DNA from 2 places in the Bacillus sp. MT94 genome. Region 2 is predicted to be linked to the other one. Evidence: riboswitches for the same ligand, from Rfam matches in the RefSeq annotation. Region 2 holds a riboswitch; the other holds the start of a gene.
What was found. Region 2 has a riboswitch for cyclic di-AMP ahead of AC1Q51_RS00640 (APC family permease). Riboswitches for the same ligand answer to the same signal wherever they lie in the genome.

Region 1: another riboswitch for cyclic di-AMP. It lies ahead of AC1Q51_RS15035 (SipW-dependent-type signal peptide-containing protein); the one in region 2 lies ahead of AC1Q51_RS00640 (APC family permease).

Annotation. Positions count from the first base shown of each region.
Region 1 is NZ_JBXAEZ010000003.1:637,559-648,278, reverse strand. It holds gene AC1Q51_RS15050 (hypothetical protein) at 1-323, shown strand, start outside; gene AC1Q51_RS15045 (hypothetical protein) at 337-570, shown strand; gene AC1Q51_RS15040 (hypothetical protein) at 574-696, shown strand; cyclic di-AMP (ydaO/yuaA leader) riboswitch at 831-976, shown strand; gene AC1Q51_RS15035 (SipW-dependent-type signal peptide-containing protein) at 1,077-1,181, shown strand; gene kdpF (K(+)-transporting ATPase subunit F) at 1,178-1,258, shown strand; gene kdpA (potassium-transporting ATPase subunit KdpA) at 1,278-2,945, shown strand; gene kdpB (potassium-transporting ATPase subunit KdpB) at 2,959-5,049, shown strand; gene kdpC (K(+)-transporting ATPase subunit C) at 5,066-5,647, shown strand; gene kdpDN (KdpD-like non-kinase potassium sensor) at 5,704-6,858, shown strand; gene AC1Q51_RS15005 (MFS transporter) at 6,883-8,064, opposite strand; gene AC1Q51_RS15000 (MarR family transcriptional regulator) at 8,205-8,666, shown strand; gene AC1Q51_RS14995 (patatin-like phospholipase family protein) at 8,795-9,649, shown strand; gene AC1Q51_RS14990 (hypothetical protein) at 9,777-9,980, shown strand; gene AC1Q51_RS14985 (NCS2 family permease) at 10,078-10,720, opposite strand, start outside.
Region 2 is NZ_JBXAEZ010000001.1:128,778-139,497, reverse strand. It holds gene AC1Q51_RS00640 (APC family permease) at 370-2,196, opposite strand; cyclic di-AMP (ydaO/yuaA leader) riboswitch at 2,341-2,487, opposite strand; gene AC1Q51_RS00635 (hypothetical protein) at 2,628-2,756, shown strand; gene panE (2-dehydropantoate 2-reductase) at 2,821-3,765, opposite strand; gene AC1Q51_RS00625 (hypothetical protein) at 3,941-5,416, shown strand; gene trhO (oxygen-dependent tRNA uridine(34) hydroxylase TrhO) at 5,606-6,565, opposite strand; gene AC1Q51_RS00615 (Nramp family divalent metal transporter) at 7,044-8,339, shown strand; gene AC1Q51_RS00610 (M23 family metallopeptidase) at 8,399-9,259, opposite strand; gene AC1Q51_RS00605 (sensor histidine kinase) at 9,331-10,431, opposite strand; gene AC1Q51_RS00600 (response regulator transcription factor) at 10,397-10,720, opposite strand, start outside.

The sequences.
Region 1 (10,720 bases), on a different contig from region 2:
CATTTCAACATGAGTTAGTTATTTTTACAGCAAATGAAGAGGTAGCGGCTGAAGTTAGGAATTGTGGGTTTGATTGGACTTATAGTTGTAGTAAGGAGCAGGATTTTACTAGTATTTGTGAGTGTATTAAGAAGGTCATTTTACTAGGGGATGAGCTTCCAATCGTTAGTTTCTTCACAGAACACATTCGTTTTTTTTTTCAAGCACCTATTACTGTTGTTACAAGGAATAAACGATATCCAGCGAGGCTCTATGAAACAATTGGAGCTAAGTTTGTCGTGTTTACAAATTGTGATAATATTTCTTTTTTATTTTTTGAATAGGGCGGGGGAAGAAATGATGAAGGTACTATTACTTGGAGATATAGCAAATCGTTGGGCAGTATCGGTAGAGCGAGTTCAAGAATTGGTTCAGATTGATCCTCTTTTTCCCGGGCCATATATTATATTACCGTCAAAAGATGCTTTGTATTTAGAGATGGATATTACCGAGTATGAGCAGCTACATGCAGAATTGACACAAGTTTATATTCGTGGGAGAAATTTACGTGCATTTTTAAGAGGAGAATAAAGGTTGAATAAAAAAGAGCGAATGCTGAGTGCAACAGGCTATGCACTTCATGTCATTCGCTCTTTTTATTTCATATTTAAAAGGTCATTTTTAAGAAAAGAAAAGAGAAATAAAGAAAATAGATGAAATAATAGTAATAATCTTCAATGTAAGCGTTTAAATGAATGTAAATATTATTATTTTCAGCAATTTACCCCTTTACAAGTGAAATATAGAGGAGTATATTTACTCTCATAAATCATTCATAAAATTTCCAAAAAAACCTAAAATCGCTGAGTTCCAGAAATGGAGCGGGGGAACCAATTTTGTGCATCGTCACTTGGGGTGAATCTTTCAGTTTTGAAAGTAGGGCTACTCTTTAGGCCCGAATCCGACAGCTAACCTCGTAAGCGTTTAGAGAGGAGGTTTACTTTTTGTTGTTCATTTTTTGAACACTGAGTAGAGCTCAGTGTTCTTTTTTAATATTTTGATGGTAAATTTTTACAAAAAAGAAGAGAGGGATAGTTATGTTAGATGTTGTAATGGTCGGGATTTTTATTTTATTAGTTGCATCGATGGCAAGTCTTGCAAGTTGGTCAGATAAAGTTGTGAAAGAAGGAAAGCAATCATGATGATTGTCTTATCGGTTATTGTCGCAGCAATTACAGTGTATTTAGTGTATGCATTATTAAATCCAGAGAAGTTTTAATTAGGGGGAATCATTCATTATGATTTGGGTTGCAGTCATTATTACAATGCTCTTGTTTATTTTAGTAGCAAAGCCAACGGGGATTTATTTAGAAAAAGCTTTTCAAGGTAGCAAAACGTTAGATAAAGTATTCGGGCCTTTTGAAAAACTTATTTTTAAAATTACGGGTGTAAAAGCATACAATCAAACGTGGAAACAGTACGCATTATCATTAGTTTTATTAAATGGATTTATGATCGTTGTCGTATACTTCATTTTCAGATTACAAGGTGTGCTGCCACTAAATCCAGCGCATATTGAAGGGATGGAGCCTACGCTCGCTTTTAATACAGCAATTAGTTTTATGGCTGATACAAACTTACAGCATTATAGCGGTGAAAATGGTTTATCTTATTTATCACAATTAATCGGAATTACATTTTTAATGTTTGCGGCACCAGCAACGACATTAGCGCTCGTTATGGCTTTTATAAGAGGACTTGCTGGAAAAGAACTTGGTAACTTTTTCGTTGATTTTACGAGAGCGTTAACGAGAGTGTTTCTTCCTATCGCATTTATTGCGGCACTAGTTTTTGTCGCACTTGGTGTACCACAAACGTTAGATGGGGCGGTTACAGCACAAACGATTGAAGGTGCAAAGCAAAGTATTTTACGTGGACCTGTTGCATCATTCGTTTCCATTAAGGAACTTGGAAATAACGGCGGTGGATTTTTCGGAGCAAACTCTACGCATCCTTTCGAAAATCCAGGACAAATGAGTAATATTTTGCAAATGATGCTTATGATGTTATTACCAACAGCACTTCCATTTACGTACGGACGAATGGTCGGAAATAAAAAACAAGGCCGCATCCTTTTCGTGTCACTTTTTATGGTGTTTTTACTAGGATTTATAACGATTACGACATCTGAACTAAACGGGAATCCGGCATTAAATGGAATGGGTATCGAACATGTACAAGGAAGTACAGAAGGGAAAGAAGTACGATTTGGAACAGTATTTTCTTCACTATACGCAACAGTAACGACAGCTGCTGAAACTGGTGCTGTTAATACAATGCATGATACGTTAACACCAATTGGCGGTCTAGTTCCACTTGTAAATATGATGTTAAATACAGTGTATGGCGGAGTTGGAGCAGGCTTTGTAAATATTATTATGTATGCAATTATCGCGGTGTTTATATCTGGGTTAATGGTTGGACGGACACCAGAGTTTTTAGGTAAAAAGATTGAAGGTAAGGAAATGAAATTAATCGCGGTCACGATTTTATTTCATCCATTGCTCATTTTAGGATTTTCGGCATTAGCTCTTTCAACAAATTTAGGGACGGATGCTATTTCTCATTCTGGTTTCCACGGTTTAACGCAAGTTGTATATGAGTATACATCGTCAGCTGCGAATAACGGATCTGGATTTGAAGGATTAGGAGATAATACACCGTTTTGGAATATTACGACTGGTTTAGTTATGTTTTTAGGACGCTACTTTAGTTTAATTACGATGCTAGCTGTGGCAGCTTCGCTGAAAGAAAAAACGGTAGTGCCAGAAACAGTCGGAACGTTCCGCACAGATAATAGTTTATTTGGTGGTATCTTCATCGGAACAATTGTAATTGTCGGTGCATTAACATTCTTCCCGATGTTAGTACTCGGACCAATTGCAGAATTTCTTACATTGAAGTAATGGAGGGTAAATGATGAGACCGGTAGTAGTAAAAGAAAAACAATTAAATAAGTCACAAATACATGCTGTAGAAGATGAAGTTAGACAAGCGAAAACGATGGATCGTGATATCGTAACACATGCGATGAAGCAATCCATTGCGAAATTGAATCCGAAAGTCATGATAAAGAATCCGATTATGTTCGTTGTGGAAATTGGATTCATCATTACGTTCATTTTATCTTTTCTTCCAAGTAGTTCTAGTAGTATACCAGGTTGGTTTAATATAACAGTTTCTCTCATTCTATTATTTACAGTTTTATTTGCGAATTTTGCAGAAGCATTAGCAGAAGGTCGTGGTAAAGCGCAAGCCGATTCTTTAAAGCAGTCGAAGAAAGATGTGTTTGCAAATGTTGTAAAAGAAAATGGAGACATTGTCCAAGTTTCAGCAACTAATCTTACAAAAGGTGACGTTGTTATCGTAAAACAAGGAGAAATGATTCCGAATGATGGCGAAGTAATCAAAGGATTAGCATCTGTAGATGAATCTGCAATTACAGGGGAATCAGCTCCTGTTATAAAAGAAGCAGGCGGTGATTTTTGTTCCGTAACAGGTGGAACGATGGTCGTAAGTGATGAAATTACAATTGTCATTACGAGTAATCCTGGTGAATCATTTATAGACAAAATGATTTCTTTAGTAGAAGGAGCTGCTCGTCAAAAAACGCCGAATGAGATTGCTTTAAATACAGTATTAACGAGCTTAACTCTTATTTTCTTGATCGTCGTTGTGACGTTGCCGATTTTTACAAATTATTTAGGGTTTCAAATTGATACTGCTGTGCTAGTTGCATTATTAGTTTGTTTAATTCCAACGACAATTGGTGGTTTGCTATCAGCGATTGGTATTGCTGGGATGGACCGGGTGACAAAATTTAACGTGTTAGCGATGTCAGGGAAAGCAGTAGAAGCTGCGGGCGATATTAATACAATTATTTTAGATAAAACGGGTACAATTACTTTTGGAAACCGGATGGCTCATACATTATTGCCTGTAGGAAATGAAACGATTGAGCAAGTTGGAAAGTGGGCCGCTATTAGTTCTGTTTTAGATGAAACACCAGAAGGTCGATCTGTTATCGAGTATGTGCAGGGAAAATCTATATCATATAATAGAGAACTTGCAGAACAAGGTGAGTTTGTTCCGTTTAAAGCAGAAACGAGAATGAGTGGTGTTGATTTACAAGACGGAACGAAAGTGAGAAAAGGTGCTGTAGGTGCCGTTATTGAATGGGTTGAGTCACAAGGCGGAACAATTCCGAAAGATGTAAATCAAAAAGCAGACTTAATTTCAAAAGAGGGCGGAACACCACTTGTAGTTGCAGTAGATAATCGTATTTACGGTTTAATTTATTTAAAGGATACAGTAAAACCGGGTATGCGTGAGCGTTTTGAACAGTTGCGCCAAATGGGGATTAAAACGGTTATGTGTACAGGTGATAATCCGTTAACAGCAGCAACCATTGCAAAAGAAGCTGGAGTAGATGAATTCGTTGCCGAGTGTAAACCGGAAGATAAAATTGCGGTTATTAAAGCAGAGCAAGATAAAGGGAAACTTGTAGCGATGACAGGTGATGGTACAAATGATGCTCCGGCATTAGCACAGGCTGACGTTGGATTAGCGATGAATAGTGGTACGACAGCAGCGAAAGAAGCGGCGAACATGATTGATTTAGACTCGAATCCGACGAAAATTATTGAGGTTGTAGGAATTGGTAAGCAATTGTTAATGACCCGAGGTGCGTTAACGACGTTTAGTATTGCGAATGATATAGCGAAATATTTTGCGATTATTCCAGCGATGTTTACACTTGCGATTCCGCAAATGGAAGCATTGAACATTATGAAATTAACATCACCACTGTCAGCGATTTTATCAGCATTAATATTTAACGCTGTTATTATTCCATTACTCATTCCGTTAGCGATGAAAGGTATTGCATATAAACCGATGAGTTCTAATGCATTGCTTAGCCGAAACTTACTTATTTATGGGCTTGGCGGAGTTATCGTTCCGTTCATTGGAATTAAAGTAATTGATATAATTGTCGGCTTGTTCATATAAGGAAGAGGGGAAAAAGATGGAAAAGAAACAAAGTATACTATCACCAATTATCCGTATTACTTTTACATTTCTAGTGTTGTGTGGACTTGTATACCCACTTATTGTTACTGGTATTGCACAAGCAGTGATGAAGGATAATGCGGATGGAAGTCTAATATATAATGATAAAAATGAAGTGATTGGTTCTAAATTAATCGGGCAAAACTTCACGGATCCACGTTATTTTCAAGGGCGTGTTTCTAGTATTGAATATAAGGCAGAAGCATCTGGTTCAAATAACTATGCACCATCTAATCCAGATTTAGAGAAACGAGTAGAGAAAAGTATTGAAGAGTGGAAGAAACAAAATCCGAGCGTTCCAGTTACAGAAGTACCGATTGATTTAGTGACAAATTCAGGTTCAGGGCTTGATCCTGACATTAGTCCGAAGGCAGCTTCTGTGCAGGTAGATCGCATCTCGAAATTAACAAATATTCCGAAAGAAACGCTAGATCAATTGATTAAAGATCAAACGGAAGGTGCGGCACTTGGCTTATTTGGAGAAAATCGAGTGAATGTCTTAAAGCTAAATTTAGCATTACAAAAATTAATGAAATAGTAACAGTGCTACCTCAATCTAACGGATTGAGGTAGCGTTGTTTCGAATGAAAGGTAGTGTTTATTTTGTATGCGGATGATTATGAACCGAAGTTTCAAAGGCGAACGCCAGAGGAATATTTAGAATATATTCGGCAACAAAATCGGGGAAAGTTAAAGTTATATGTAGGAGCAGCTCCAGGCGTAGGAAAAAGTTATAAAATGCTCTTTGATGCAAGGGAAATGAAAAAAGATGGAATTGATATTGTAATTGGTTTAATTGAAACGCATGGAAGAAAAGAGACGGAAGAAGCAATTGCTGATTTAGAAAAAGTTCCTTTGAAAGAAATACAGTATAAAGGAAAGGTATTTTATGAGCTTGATGTGGAAGGAATAAAAAAACGCGCGCCGCAAGTAGTCGTAGTGGATGAACTTGCGCATAGTAATGTTCCTGGTTCTAAATATAAGAAACGTTATATGGATGTGCAGGAATTGTTAGAGGCTGGTATATCGGTATTATCAGCTTTTAATATTCAACATTTAGAAAGTGTTCATGATATTGTAGCTCAAATTACGAATGTAAAAGTAAGAGAACGAATTCCAGATTTTATTTTACAAAAAGCAAATGAAATTCAGCTCGTTGATGCAACACCGGAAGTACTTCGGAAGAGGTTAATAGACGGAAAGATATATAAAGAAGAAAAAATTCAGCAAAGCTTACAAAATTTCTTTACGCTTAATAATTTAGGAGCACTCAGGGAATTATCGCTTCGTGAAGTCGCTGACGATATGGACGAAAAGATTAGTCAAACAGTGATAGAACCAATCGGAGTGAAAGAAAAAATTCTCGTTTGTGTACAATACAGTTCAACAGCGGAGAAATTAATAAGACGGGGATGGCGCATGGCTGATCGGTTAAATGCTGAATTGTATGTATTAAATGTTGAAAGAGAAAATATAGACTCTCTTTCAGCTGGTAAAAAACAAACAATTGAAGAGTGGAAGACGCTCACGAATCAATTTGATGCAAGTTTTGTATTAGAAGAAGCAAGAGGGAGAAAGCCAGCGGATGTTATTATTGAGGTTGCGAAAAGATTACAAGTAACGCAAATTTTACTTGGGCAATCGGCAAGAACTCGTTGGGAAGAAATACGAAAAGGTTCGATTGTAAATGAGATTATGAGGCAAACGAGGTATATTGATATTCATATTGTTGCGGATCAAAGAGGATAAATAGAGCCGACCTTTTTGGGGGCTCTATTTTGCTTTTTGTACAGAATGAAAACTTAGCATTTTCATTGCATATAAGATTACAAGTAAAAACATAATTGCGCCTAGGAAGAAAATCCAAAAGTAATTTTGGTTAAATAAAAGAAATCCACCTATAAGTGGCCCTGTGCCCATACCAAGATAGCGGATGAAGTTGTACATACCGATAGCTGTTGCACGTTCTTGCACGAATTCTTCTGTTAATAAAGTAGTGTGAGTTGGCATAGAAAGTCCCATACTAAAACCGTACAAAGATGTAACGATAATGATGAATGGGATATTGATGCTATATGTGAAAGAGAATAAAACGACACATATAATATTGAAGAAACTCGTAATAAATAAAGTTTGCTTTGTTGTGAGGCGTTTTTGCAAAAACTTGTAGCAAAAACTTCCTAGCATGATAGAAAGAGACATTGGTACAAACATAAGACCAATTTCATTTGCAGCTTGATGAAATGAATTTGCTAAAATGCTCGGTAAAAAAACGAGAAAGCAAAAGTAAATACAAAATTGAATGAAGCCAATAAGAGTAATAGAAAATCCAGTTTTATTTTTTAAGATAAGAGAGTAATTCTTTTGTGCTTTAGACTGCTTAATTACATTCGGCTTTGTTTCTGGAAGTAGTGAAATGTTTATAATTAATAAGATAATGCCAAGTGTAGATAAAAAGAGAAATACAGATAAGTGACCATTTATACTGCCAAGAAATCCACCTATGAGAGGAGCCATTGTAGGTGCGAGGGCAAGTAACATTTGGTATAGGCTCATCGCTTCTCCGCGTTCTTTTCCTTCAAATAAATCGCCGATAATCGTTGCTGAAACTACAGGTATAGCCGCTATTCCTATAGCTTGAACAGCTCTAAAAAAGAGAAATAAATAAATGTTTGCCGAAAAAGCACATCCGATTGAACCAATTGTACTAATGACTAAACTAGGGATAAGGACAGATTTTCTCCCTTTTGTATCAATTAAAGGTCCATATACGAGCTGCATAATTGCAAGAATGAATGTGAAAAGTGAAACTGTTACATTTACAAGATAAAGAGAAGTGTGAAAAGAATTTTGAATCATCGGTAAGATAGGTGTGTAAATATTTTGAGCGAAGGAACCGAGTAAGGCACTAATACAGACAACATATAAAATGAAAGTTAGTTTAGATTTTTTCATCTTGTTAACCTCCTTGTATTTTAGTTTCCTCGGAAACTAAATTTATTTTAACATGATTTTCTCCCTTGTAAAGATGAAAAAATAATTTTAAAATGGTATATAGTTAAATTGTTTCTTCGGAAACTTAGGAGGCGAACGGATTGAAGCATACAACGAAGCAAATGGAAATACTGTCGGACATTCGTACACTTTTGCATAAAAAAGAAGAACATTTAAAACGACAAAACGAGAAGTTTCTTTATGAGACAGGTGTAAGTAGTATGTCTTTATCTGAGTTACATGTAATCGAATGTATCGGAAAAAATGGTTTGATGAATGTAACGGCAATTACGACAGAAATGGGCATGACGAAGGGAGCAATCTCTAAAATTTGTACGAAGTTGTTTCAAAAGCAATTCGTTGAGAAGATGCAAATGTTAGATAATCAAAAAGAAATCTTCTTTCGCTTAACGGAAAGCGGCAATGAAATATATAAAGCTCATGAAAAATTGCATAAGCAAGCTGAAGAAAAGTGGTTGTTACTTTTAGATGGATATACGAAAGAAGAGCAAGACTTTATTCAAAGGTTTATAAAGGATGTCTCCGATCATTTGGAAATATAATTGGAAGAAAAAACTCCTTTTTCTCAAGTCTTTTAAATATAATTTCTGAAAGAACTCATATATAATAGAAAAAGATACTTAACATGGTGAATAATTAAAGAGTCAATATATATAGAGGAGAGAGTAACATGCTTGAAAATACGGGGTTAGTATTAGAAGGCGGCGGTATGCGTGGTGTATATACGGGTGGGATATTAGAATACTTTATGGAACAAGGTTTATATTTTCCATATGTAATCGGTGTATCAGCTGGTGCTTGTCATGCAGCGTCGTATCTTTCCAGACAAAGAAATAGAAATAAAACGGTCAATATTGATTATGCATCACATCCGAAATATTTGTCGTATAAAAACTTATGGAGAAAACGTCAGCTATTTGATATGGATTTCATTTTTCATGAAATTCCAGAAAAGCATGTTCCGTTTGATTTTGAAACATACTTTAATAGCCCAGAACGTTTCCTTGTAGGAACGACGGATTGTGAAACAGGACAATCTGTTTATTTTGAGAAAGAAGGAACGAATGATGATGCACTAAATTTATTACAAGCGTCTAGTTCATTGCCTTTCATTGCACCAGTAGTAAATTATCGTGGTAAGCAGTTATTAGATGGCGGGATTTCTGATCCAATTCCAGTTCGTAAGGCACAGGAAGATGGATTTAAAAAATCAGTCGTTATTTTAACGAGAAATCATGGTTACGCGAAGAAAAAATCAAAATTCGGATGGATTGCAGGAAAAGCTTATAAAAAATATCCGAATCTTGTTAACACGATGTTGAATCGTTATGAAGTGTATAATGAAACACTTCACTATATTGAAAAAGAAGAGCAAGCTGGTAATTTATTTGTTATTCGCCCAGAAGTGCCGCTTCAAGTAGATCGTATGGAAAAAGATACAGCAAAACTACAAAATTTATACGAGCAAGGCTATGAAGATGCAAAGAGACAGTTTGCAGATTTGCAGGCGTTTTTGCAAAAATAATAATTAGGCTGTGGAGATGGAGTTCTCTGCAGTCTTTTTTATTATTGGTTTCAATACCGAATGTTGGTTATACACGCTTTTAGGTTATGGTATAATATGGATGAAAGTATGTAGAGAGGTGATACATATGGAAAATGTATATAAAGGACTTGGACATACTGGATTTATCATGATGCTTATTTTTGGTGGTGTATTTTTACTTCGCTGGTTTATTCATGATGAAATATTATTAGATCAACTTATTGGTTTTAGTGTGGGCATAGTAATGGTTATTTCATCAGTGTTCATTCAAAAGTATAGTAAAGAATTACAGGTAGAAGAGAAGTATTAAAAGGTTATAAGCTCCTTCATATTTTGGAGGTGCCTTTATAGTTTGAATGATTGTTATAAAAGAAAAGTAGAGCATCGGATTTCGATGCTCTACTTTTTTAATGTGGTAAGAAAATCAATTGATAAGCGAACAAGATGCCGAATACATACACAAGTGGGTGAACAGCACGGAATTTACCTTTTGCTACTTTCATAAGTGGGTATGAAATAAATCCAAGTGCGATACCTGTTGCGATACTTGATGTAAGTGGCATGCTTAAGATTACTAAAAATGCTGGGAATGCTTCATCAAATGCGTCCCAATCGATGTGGCGAACTGAACCCATCATAAGACTACCAACGATAATTAATGATGGTGCAGTAATAGCTGATACACCAGAAACAGCACTTACTAATGGGCCGAAGAATGCTGTTAGTGCGAATAGAACAGCTACTGTAACAGTTGTTAAACCAGTACGACCACCAGCTGCAACACCAGCAGATGATTCAATGTAAGCTGTTGATGGTGTTGTTCCGAACATAGAACCAATAGTTGCTGAGAATGAGTCAGATAGAAGAGCTCGTCCTGCTTTTGGAAGCTTTCCGTCTTTCATAAATCCACCTTGTTGTGCAACGCCAAGTAATGTACCTGTTGTATCGAATAGTGTAACAAGGAAGAATGAGAATACAACGCCATATAATCCGTAGTTAATTACGTCAGATACAGCAGTAATTGGATTTGAAACGATAATTCCTTCTGGT
Region 2 (10,720 bases):
TCACATTCACATAGTGAATATATTACTTAAAAATATTATTCATTTTAAACTAAACAACATGCGTAAATATGAAATTTCGTTTTGTTTTCATATATGTTTTGTACTGTAAGGTCATTTAAACACAGCTGTTTATATAACGTAAAGAAGTATTTTCATTCCCTTTATTTTCAAGCTTTCATGTCCTTATTTCAAAATATAATCCGATTCACTTTATCGATTGAAATATCTATATATCACAACAGAAAACACTACTTGCAAATAACCGATAAAATTATATTAATATAATTTTTAAATCCGTATGCAATTATGCATAGCATATACACAAAAAGGATAGCTTCATTTTCACGAAGCTATCCTTCAAAAATCTTCTTATTTTTTCAAATGATATGGAACTGTCGTAATAACAACATTTCTTTTATAAAGTAAATACGCACGTATGAGTAAACTGGATTGATTATGAAGAATGTTATGCCAACCTTTTTTCGGAATGAACTGTGGTATAACGACCGTAACGCGGTAATTCGATTCACTTGCCTTATACTGCACTGTATCAATGAATTTCGTTAGCGGCTGAATAATACTTCTATAATGAGAATGTAATGTAACAAGCCTTACTTCAGGTTGCCACACCTTCCATTTCTCTTCAAATTTCTTTTCCTCTTCTCTGTCAAAAGCAACATATACAGCGATAACTTGATCTGCAGAAAGAGATTTCGCATAGTTCAATGAATTTTCTACTACATGCGTCATACCTGCTACAGGAACGACAATTACATTCCCCTCAATTGGAATAAGAGGTTCACAAGTTTTTAAACTTAATTGATCACCCACTGCATCATAATGCTTCTTAATTCGATGAAACAAGAAGATAATAGCAGGTAAGAAAATAAGAATCGACCAAACTTGTGCAAATTTAGTTAAAAAGAACATGCTCATTACGATAAAACTAATAACTGCACCTATTAAATTAACCGTTAATTTTAAAGCCCATCCTTCAGGTTTTTCGCGAAGCCACTTTAATACCATCCCTGTTTGAGAAAGTGTAAATGGAATAAATACACCTACTGCATATAACGGAATTAAATGTTCTGTTTGTCCTTGGAAAGCTACAATTAAAATAATCGAAGCAACTCCAAGTATTATAATACCGTTTGAGTAACCTAGACGGTCTCCTCTAATCGTAAACATTCTCGGTATGAATTTATCTTTTGCAAGGTTAACCGCTAATAAAGGAAATGCAGAATAACCTGTATTAGCAGCAAGAATTAATATTAAAGCTGTTGTACCTTGTATGAAATAGTACATGAAATTACGTCCAAATGTTTGTTCAGCAATTTGAGAAACAACTGTTACTTCTTTACTCGGAGTCACTCCGTAATAATAAGCTAAAAATACAATTCCTGAAAATAACACAGCAAGTAATGCACCCATTGCAAGCAATGTTTTTGCAGCATTGTTTGGCGCAGGATCTTTAAAGTTCGGAATTGCATTTGAAATTGCTTCAACACCTGTTAAAGCAGAACTACCTGATGCAAATGCTCTTAGTAATAAAAATAAACTAATCCCTGCAACTGGTGTACCAATCGGCGCATGTAAAGTGGGTGAAACATGACCAGTTAAAATATTATATATGCCCACACCAATTAATATAAATAGTGCTAAAACGAATAAATAAACAGGATATGCTAAAACGGAAGCTGACTCCGTTACTCCCCTTAAATTTAATATCGTAATTAATATAACAAATATAACCGCAATAATTACGTTGTGTGCATGTAAGCTAGGAAACGCAGACGTAATTGCATCTGTACCAGCGGACACACTTACCGCAACAGTTAAAATATAGTCAACTAATAAAGACCCTCCAGCAATTAAGCCTGGATTCATCCCTAAATTTTCTTTTGATACAACATACGCTCCCCCGCCATGCGGATAAGCAAAAATAATTTGACGATAAGATAAAATAAGGGCTGTCAATAATACTAATACCCCAACAGCGATCGGAATGGAATACCAATAAGCGATCGCTCCAACACCTGCTAAAGCAATTAAAATTTGCTCTGGACCGTAAGCAACTGATGACAATGCGTCAGAAGATAAAATAGCTAAAGCTTTCGTTTTATTAAGCTTTTGTTCTCCAAGCTCTGTTGATTTTAACGGTCTTCCAATTAAAAATCTTTTAATAGATGAAACCAATGCTGTCCACTCTCCAATAATTTTGTACGAACTTTTCTGCTTGTTGCAGCCAGTAAACTATTTACTCAGAAAACAAAAAATGTCTACAAGCCATAGCGAAATAGACTTGTAGACATTATTTTTTTTGTCGCACAAGCTCCACCTTCCTTCTCAATATAACGCTTACGAGGTTAGCTGTCGGATTCGGGCCTATGAGTAGCCCTACCTTTTTTAAGGATTCACCCCATCGGATTATGTACTAATCCGTAAAAACGGGTCCCCCGTACCATGCGGTTTCAGCGATTTAGAAAATTGAAACTGTGGATTATAATACTCCTTTATTTTCAAAAAGTAAACAAAAATTTTTAATAAGAAAAAAATTAAAATGATTGTGCATAATCCACTGAGAAATATACATAATGAATACTAAAAAATCCGCAAAGGAGACCCATATGTCTAAAGAAAAGAAGCCTATTTTTTCCGATTCATATTTAGATGCAGTAGCAAATGAAATTAATCAGTTATATGGTAAACGTGAACAGGAAATAAATTTGACAGATAGAACGAAAAGAAATAAATAATTTGTCATACAAAAAAATAAAAAAGATAGCAATACACTTATATATTGCTATCTTTTTTATTTTTTCATACATCTAATTCTATTACAGATTTGTTAAAGGTCATCTCTTCATACACCTTTAAATTTTGATATATAGATTCTAATAATGGTGCCGCTATAGAAAATTTCTCTGCTACATCCAGTAAATATCCTTGCAAGTGCTTCCCTTCAATAAACGACCCCTTTTCCATATCACGTTGCATTGATGACTTCATATCATACGAAATTTTATCAATCGTTTTCATATGTTCCTGGGCAATATTAGCCTTTACTGGAGCTCCTAATACTCTCATGATTTGTACAGATTCCTCAAACACATTACGGATAAAATCACGGCCGCCTTCACTTTCACGGATTGGTCCAATTGGTGCACGCATTAACGTTGTCACACCTGACATTACAGTAATAAATAAATATTTATGCCACATATCTTGCGTAATATTTTCACTTAAAACAAAACTAGATTTCGTACCTGAAAATGCTTTAGAAATATGCTTTACTCTCTCTGAATTTTGAGACTTAATTTCTCCAAACACAAGTCTGTTGGCAGCGCTAGTTTGTACAATTTCTCCTTGATTGTTTAACGTCGTCTCGATAAAGCATAAACCGCCAATTACTTTTTCTTCGCCGAATTCTTTTTGTAATAGCGATAAATGAGCGATACCATTTAACAATGGAATGATTACAGTATTTTCGCCAACAAACGGCTTCAAATCTTGAATTGCCTCGTTTAAGTGATACGCTTTTGTTGAAAATAAAATGACATCAAATGGAGAAGTTCGCTCTTCTTTCGTTATTAATTTCGGTCGGAAGGAAAAATCCCCGTTAACACTTCGGATTACAAGTCCTCTTTCCTCTAATTGTTTTTTCCGTTTACTACGAACAAGAAACGTGACATCTTCTCCCTTCTCGACTAATCTGCCACCAAAAAATCCTCCGACTCCACCAGCGCCTAATACTAAAATCCGCATACAGCATCCCCCTTTTCAAAATACAATTTTATAACTTTTAGTATACATAACATTATACATGTTCCCTGATAAATAAGCTGAATTTTCACTCTCAATTGAGTATAAAAGAGTGGTTATTTTCAAATAAATTTGGGCATGTTGTTTCTATAGCATATATGGAAAGGACACAATGTAGATGGAGGCAATACAATCAATTGAGGAAAAAGGTGTAGCAACAGCTATATTCCAATTTATATTCCCGTTTTCGTTTAAAGCTGGATATGAACAAAATATGTTCCCTTTCTTACAAAAAAACGATTTTTGTCCTTTTCGGCTCGATCATCTCGATGATGAAAATACATATTATGGGGAGTTTAAAGTTTCACATCAAAATATGGAAGCATACTATCTTTCATTTACAAATAAAATTCTCTTTCCTCATTCAGAGCATCAAAAGGGCTTGCAACGTTATTCAAAGGACCTTAACTTAACTGGACATTTAACAACAAACCTTATTTCAATTCCATTCAAGATACACTCTATTGATGTAACACTTTGTCCTTATGAACTTGGCTTCTTAACAATTCGAACAGAAGTAAACACTGCTCCAAACATGACTTTATCTGAAGCAATCGAATTCGCTGCTCGCTTCCGTGTACTTGAAACTAAAAATGATACAAATGAGACTATTTGTATTGAATGTAACGGAAAGAAGTATTCCCAAGTTGAAAAATTCATTTTTGGTTATTTATTTCATGGTGTAACTGATTTCTTTGAAAAGAAGAGATTAAGAAGTTCATACTTTCAAACCTTCCCTTTCTTTGAAGACCAAAGAATGTACGTTCAAACTTTATTGTCACTAAAAGAAGGTATGGAACTTAATGAAGTAGATGTTTATCGTACTTCTAGTCTTTCCGGATTAACAAGTGATGGTAAGCCCTATGTGAGTGCAAATAACCTTCCTTACATTCATGACTATTTAAAAAAACACGCTTACCAGAGATGGGCTCCAAATCGTTATTTCATAATGGAAGAACATATTTTTACATGTGTAACAAATGATGGAGAACGCGAAATCTCTAAACTTGCTAGTCAAATGTTCGGAGAATTTTATTACGCTTTATTATTAAACCTATTTCATAAAATTGTTTTATTAAAAATGGCAAACGCCTATGCTGAGCTAAACATTGAACAAGATACTAATGAAATAGAGAAATTAATTTATTCGATCAATTCGTTCACTGCTAATTATTTTTCTTTAGAATTAGTATCCCAATCACAAAGTGAAGATATTTTCTTTCGCTTAAGAAAACTTTTTAATATTGAGGTTCTATACTCGAATGCGAAACAAAATCTTGATAGTTTGTTTAAATATCAAGAAAATGTCGCCTCTAAAAAAGATAGCCTTTTATTATTAATTTTAACGCTCTACTCTGTAGTGGGCCAAATGTTAGGGTTTACTATGATCGACCTTTTAAGAAACACCGATTCAAACAAAATATCGTCACCTCTTGAGTTTTTCGCTCTATTAATTGCGATTAGCGGCATTGTCATTTCACTTATTTTAGGAGCCCAAAGTTTATACCAATGGGGTCTACAGCATAAACAAAGAAAAGCTTGGGTAAAACAAACGGTACTGTCTGCTGTAAAAGAAAAAGAGGATAAAAACTAAAGAAGGTTATTTTCAAATTCTTGGTGTGCTACAGTAAGTGAAATTTTTATCAGCGATTTTTAAGATATATCAGCGATTTTTTAAATATATCGACTTACCGACAAAAAACGACAAATGACAGGACTGGATAATAAAAAAAGGGTACTCCAAAATAAAACTTGGAGTACCTTTTTATTATACGAATTCAGCTTACTTCCCTGCTTCGATTTTCTCTAATGCAGCAGCTACTTGTTCTTCAGTTAATTCATGTTGTATTACATAGCGGTTACGTGGACTTACACGACATTCATGAGAACATGCACGTAAATATTTCGCTTCGTTTTCTTCAGAACATAAAATTTTCTTATTACATTCTGGATTTGAACAGTTTACATAGCGCTCACATGGTTCACCTGTAAAGTGATCTTTACCAACGATAACATGTTCTTTTTGGTTTACTGGAACAGCGATACGTTCATCAAACACGTAACATTGCCCATCCCAAAGCTCACCTTGTACTTCTGGATCTTTTCCGTACGTTACAATTCCGCCGTGAAGCTGACTTACATCTTCATAACCTTCACGAACTAACCAACCAGAGAATTTCTCACAACGAATTCCACCTGTACAGTATGTTAAAATCTTTTTACCTTCAAGTGTTTCTTTGTTTTCTCTAATCCAATCTGGTAATTCACGGAATGATTCGATATCAGGTTTAATCGCGCCTTTGAAGTGTCCTAAATCAAACTCATAATCATTTCGTGCATCAATGATAACTGTATCTTCTTGTTTCATTGCCTCATAAAAATCTTTTGGCTCTAAATACTTCCCAGTTATTTCGTGTGGGTTAATGTCATCTTCTAGACGAAGTGTAACTAATTCTGGACGAGGACGTACGTGCATTTTCTTGAATGCATGCCCTTCTTCTTCATCTATTTTAAATACGATACCATCAAAACGTGGATCATTATTCATTGCTTCCATGTATTTCTCTGTTTGCTCTACAGTTCCAGAACAAGTTCCGTTAATACCTTCTTTTGCTACAAGAATTCTTCCTTTTAATTCAAGTGAATTACAAAATGCTAAATGCTCTGCAGCAAATTCTTCTGGGTTTTCAATTGTTGTGTACATGTAATATAGTAATACTCTGTATGGTTTTGTAGTTGCCAATGTATTTCTACCACCTATCTAATTTTTAAAATCATGTATAAGTTAACGTTCATATCAAAACATATATAATAAGAAAATGAATCCCATTTTCTTTTCTTTATACTATTTTCTATCAGTTAACAAAAATAAAAAACAAGATTACACATCATAACACTATGGTTATGTTGTAATCCCAATATATTATATATCATACAATTGCAATTCCATCAATTAATATGCTGTATTATCAGCTTTATGTTCACATAAATTTCAAAAACAGCCCTTTAATTCACTATGTTTCCCCATGTCATCACACCATAAACTCCCAATTCATTTTACATTATCACACCATCCATTGCATAAAGGCATATAATTTGCATTAAGGAAACTTTCGTGTTCAAATGAAATTATCACATAACATATTTAAATGTATTGAAATAATGAGTAAGAATAAATACAATAATTTCATCAAGTTAACATTTTAAAGGGGAAAACTACTATGAATAAAGATATAACAAAAGATAAACATCTCCCTTCTGAAAGTACAACTGTACAATCAGCTCACTTAGCTTTAAGTGGAGAAACAAAAGGCTGGAAAAGACTGTTACCATTTTTAGGACCCGCTTTTATCGCGTCCGTTGCTTATATTGATCCTGGCAACTTTGCTACAAATATCGCAGCTGGTTCACAATATGGATATTTACTATTATGGGTAATACTTGCTTCTAACTTAATGGCTGTATTAATCCAAACTTTATCAGCTAAATTAGGAATTGCTACAGGAAACAATTTACCCGAAATAGCTCGTGAAAACTTTCCAAAGCCTGTGTCTATCGGCTTATGGATACAAGGTGAACTAGTTATTATGGCTACAGATTTAGCGGAATTTATTGGAGCTGCTTTGGGGCTTTACTTACTATTTGGAATCCCGATGCTACCTGCCGCTTTAATTACTGCAGCCGGATCATTTATTATTCTTGAGTTTCAACGTAGAGGATTTCGTCCACTAGAAGCTATTATTACAGGAATGATTTTCATTGTAGTAATCGCTTTTGGGATTCAAGTTTTTTATGCAAAACCAGAATTAAGTCCCCTTCTTTCAGGACTATTTATTCCAAAATTCCAAGGTGTAGACAGTATATTACTTGCAGCAGGAATTTTAGGTGCAACAGTTATGCCGCATGCAATATACTTGCATTCTGCATTAACACAACGCCGCGTGGTCGGAACAACTGACGAACAAAAGAAAAAGATTTTTCGTTTCGAATTTATCGATATTATTATTGCAATGGTTATTGCTGGAGCAATTAATGCAAGTATGTTAATTGTTGCTGCTGCACTATTTTTTAAAAACGGCTTGCACGTTGAAGATTTAGATGTTGCTTACACTCAATTTACCAATTTAGTAGGTCCTGTATCAGCTGCATTATTTGGAATTGGACTTTTATCAGCAGGACTATCTAGCTCTTCTGTCGGTACAATGTCGGGTGATATTATTATGCAAGGTTTCATTCGCATGCATATTCCGTTATACTTACGCCGATTTATTACAATGATTCCACCATTAGTTATTATCGCTTTAGGTGTAAATCCAACTTACGCTCTAGTCATGAGCCAAGTCGTCTTATCATTCGGTATTGCATTTGCGCTAGTACCACTTATTATGTTTACAAGTAACAAAAAGATTATGGGTGCACTCGTTAACCACCGTATAACAACATTTATCGCTTGGATAATTGCAGCACTCGTTATCATTTTAAATATCTTCTTACTGTATCAAACATTTGTAGGATAATGAAAAAGGGTATTCCAATTTTAATTTGGAATACCCTTTTTGGATGAAATGATTTTCTTCTAGTTACCACTTATGTATGTCCCTCTTTCCGGCATCATGACACCATTTTCAGTTCGAAAGTAAAGTGGCAATCCTTCCGCAAAAAACATACTTACCTTGGACGGATCTTGCCTTTGATGATGAATATGTAAATGCGGCTCACTTGAACTTCCTGAGTTACCGACTTGAGCAAGAACTTCTCCCTCTCTTACACGTTGTCCTTCTTTCACTTTAATTGACCCTTTCTTTAAATGGGCAAGAATTAAAAATGTGCCTGTTTCATCTAGTCGTAAATAAATATGATTCCCAGCCATTGACTGAAAATTATCCGATCCCGGAACTAAATCTTGTTCATTATTATTAATTGATACCACCGTCCCAGAAGCTGGTGCCATTACTTTCGCTCCATATATTCCGTAATCCTCTAACTTACTACTTTTCACTTCAGCAGGTGGAATGAGAATATCATATGCCCACCTTTCATTTGGTTTTATAACGTGATAGTTCGTTTCTAACCGATCACCACCCCAACCTATTAATACCCGTTCATTCAAAGGAAAACGAACTACTGTTTTAGGACTCATAGATTGTATATCTGCTGGATAAGCAATTCTACCTATATTAGCAAACCAACCGACAGGCCAAGCTCCAATGATAGAAAACAGAATGATTAAAAATAGCGTTCTATCTATCCGCTTTCTAAAAATGCCTTTCCAAAAAAATATTATTACTGATCCTATCAAGAGGAAAACTGAAATAAAACTAAAAGCCTGAATACTCCACCAAACAAAAACTGATGTAACACCATTAGCTACATAAACTAAGATCCAACTTATAATTAAAAAAGAAACTATAATTACTAATAAAAATTTCTTCCACATGTCGCATCCCTACTCTCATATCCTTCTTCTCAATGATACAAAGTAAAAATTACGACATATAAAAGAAATACTTACGACTTTCTTACTTTTTTATACTGCGGTAATTTCACAGTAAAAACTGTTTCTTTATCGTTACTACGTACAGTGATATCCCCTTGATGGAGATCGGCTATACTTTTTGAAATTGCAAGTCCTATTCCTTTCCCGCCCGTATGAGAACTACGTGATTTTTCACTACGATAAAACTTCTCAAAAATGTAAGGAAGGTCCTCTTTCGGAATGCATTGTCCAAAATTTTTAATTTCTACTTCAACATTCATTGTTTTATTGAAAATTTCAATTGCAATTCCCTTTCCATCTCTCCCGTACATAATACTATTACCTATTACATTTTCAAATAGTCTCACTATAAGTGTCACATCAACTTCTACATGTAGCACTTCATCACTTTTAATATAAAAGCTCATATTGGCATCATCTAATTGTGGTACAAAGTCAATCATGATTTGTTCAATTAATGCTTTCATATCTACTTCATCTTTATGTAATTCAATCTCTCTATAATTTATTTGACAGTATTCTAATAAATCATCTACTTGATTTTTTAATTCATAACTTTTTCGCTTTAATATACTTACATACTGTTCACATTCTTCTCCATTCGAATGGAGTTTATTTCCTAACAGGTCCGCATAACCGATTAAAGATGTTACTGGCGTTCGTAAGTCATGAGAAATATTACTAATCATTTCATTTTTCATTTCCTGTGATTTTTTTTCATTTTCAATAGACTCTTTTAAGCTTTTCGCCATTCTATTAACATTTGCTGCTAGTTCACCAATCTCGTCATTTTTCAAAATAGGTATATGTATTTCAAAATTACCGTCACTTATTTCCTTCACGTTCTTGTTAATTTGAGACAACCTTTTCATCAGTGTTTTTGTCATTAATGCAAAGTATGTTGTAGTAAAAATCAAAAAAACTATAAAATATAAAAATGAATATTTTTCCTCTAAAACATTAACCTGACTATATATATTTCCAACCAAAATTTGAAACACTATTATACTTACAGTTGCTAACAAGATGCTACATATGAATGCGATAAAAAACTTAGCTCTAATACCTTGTAATGATTTAATCTTCAAATTTATATCCGACTCCCCAAACATTTTGAATAAACTTCGGTTCTTTTGGATTCTCTTCAATTTTATTTCTCAATCTTGCAATATGAACCATTACTGTATTATTATTTTCATAGGCTCTTTCGTTCCAAACGCTCTCATATATTTCTTCAATTGTGAACACACGATTCCTTGCAGCTGCCATTAAGTGTAAAATATCATATTCAGTTTTCGTAAGATTCATTGTTTCTCCATATAACATTACAGTTCTCGACGCTTCATCTATTTCTAAACCTCTAATATTTATTTTCTTTTCCATTACTTGGACAGCATTTTG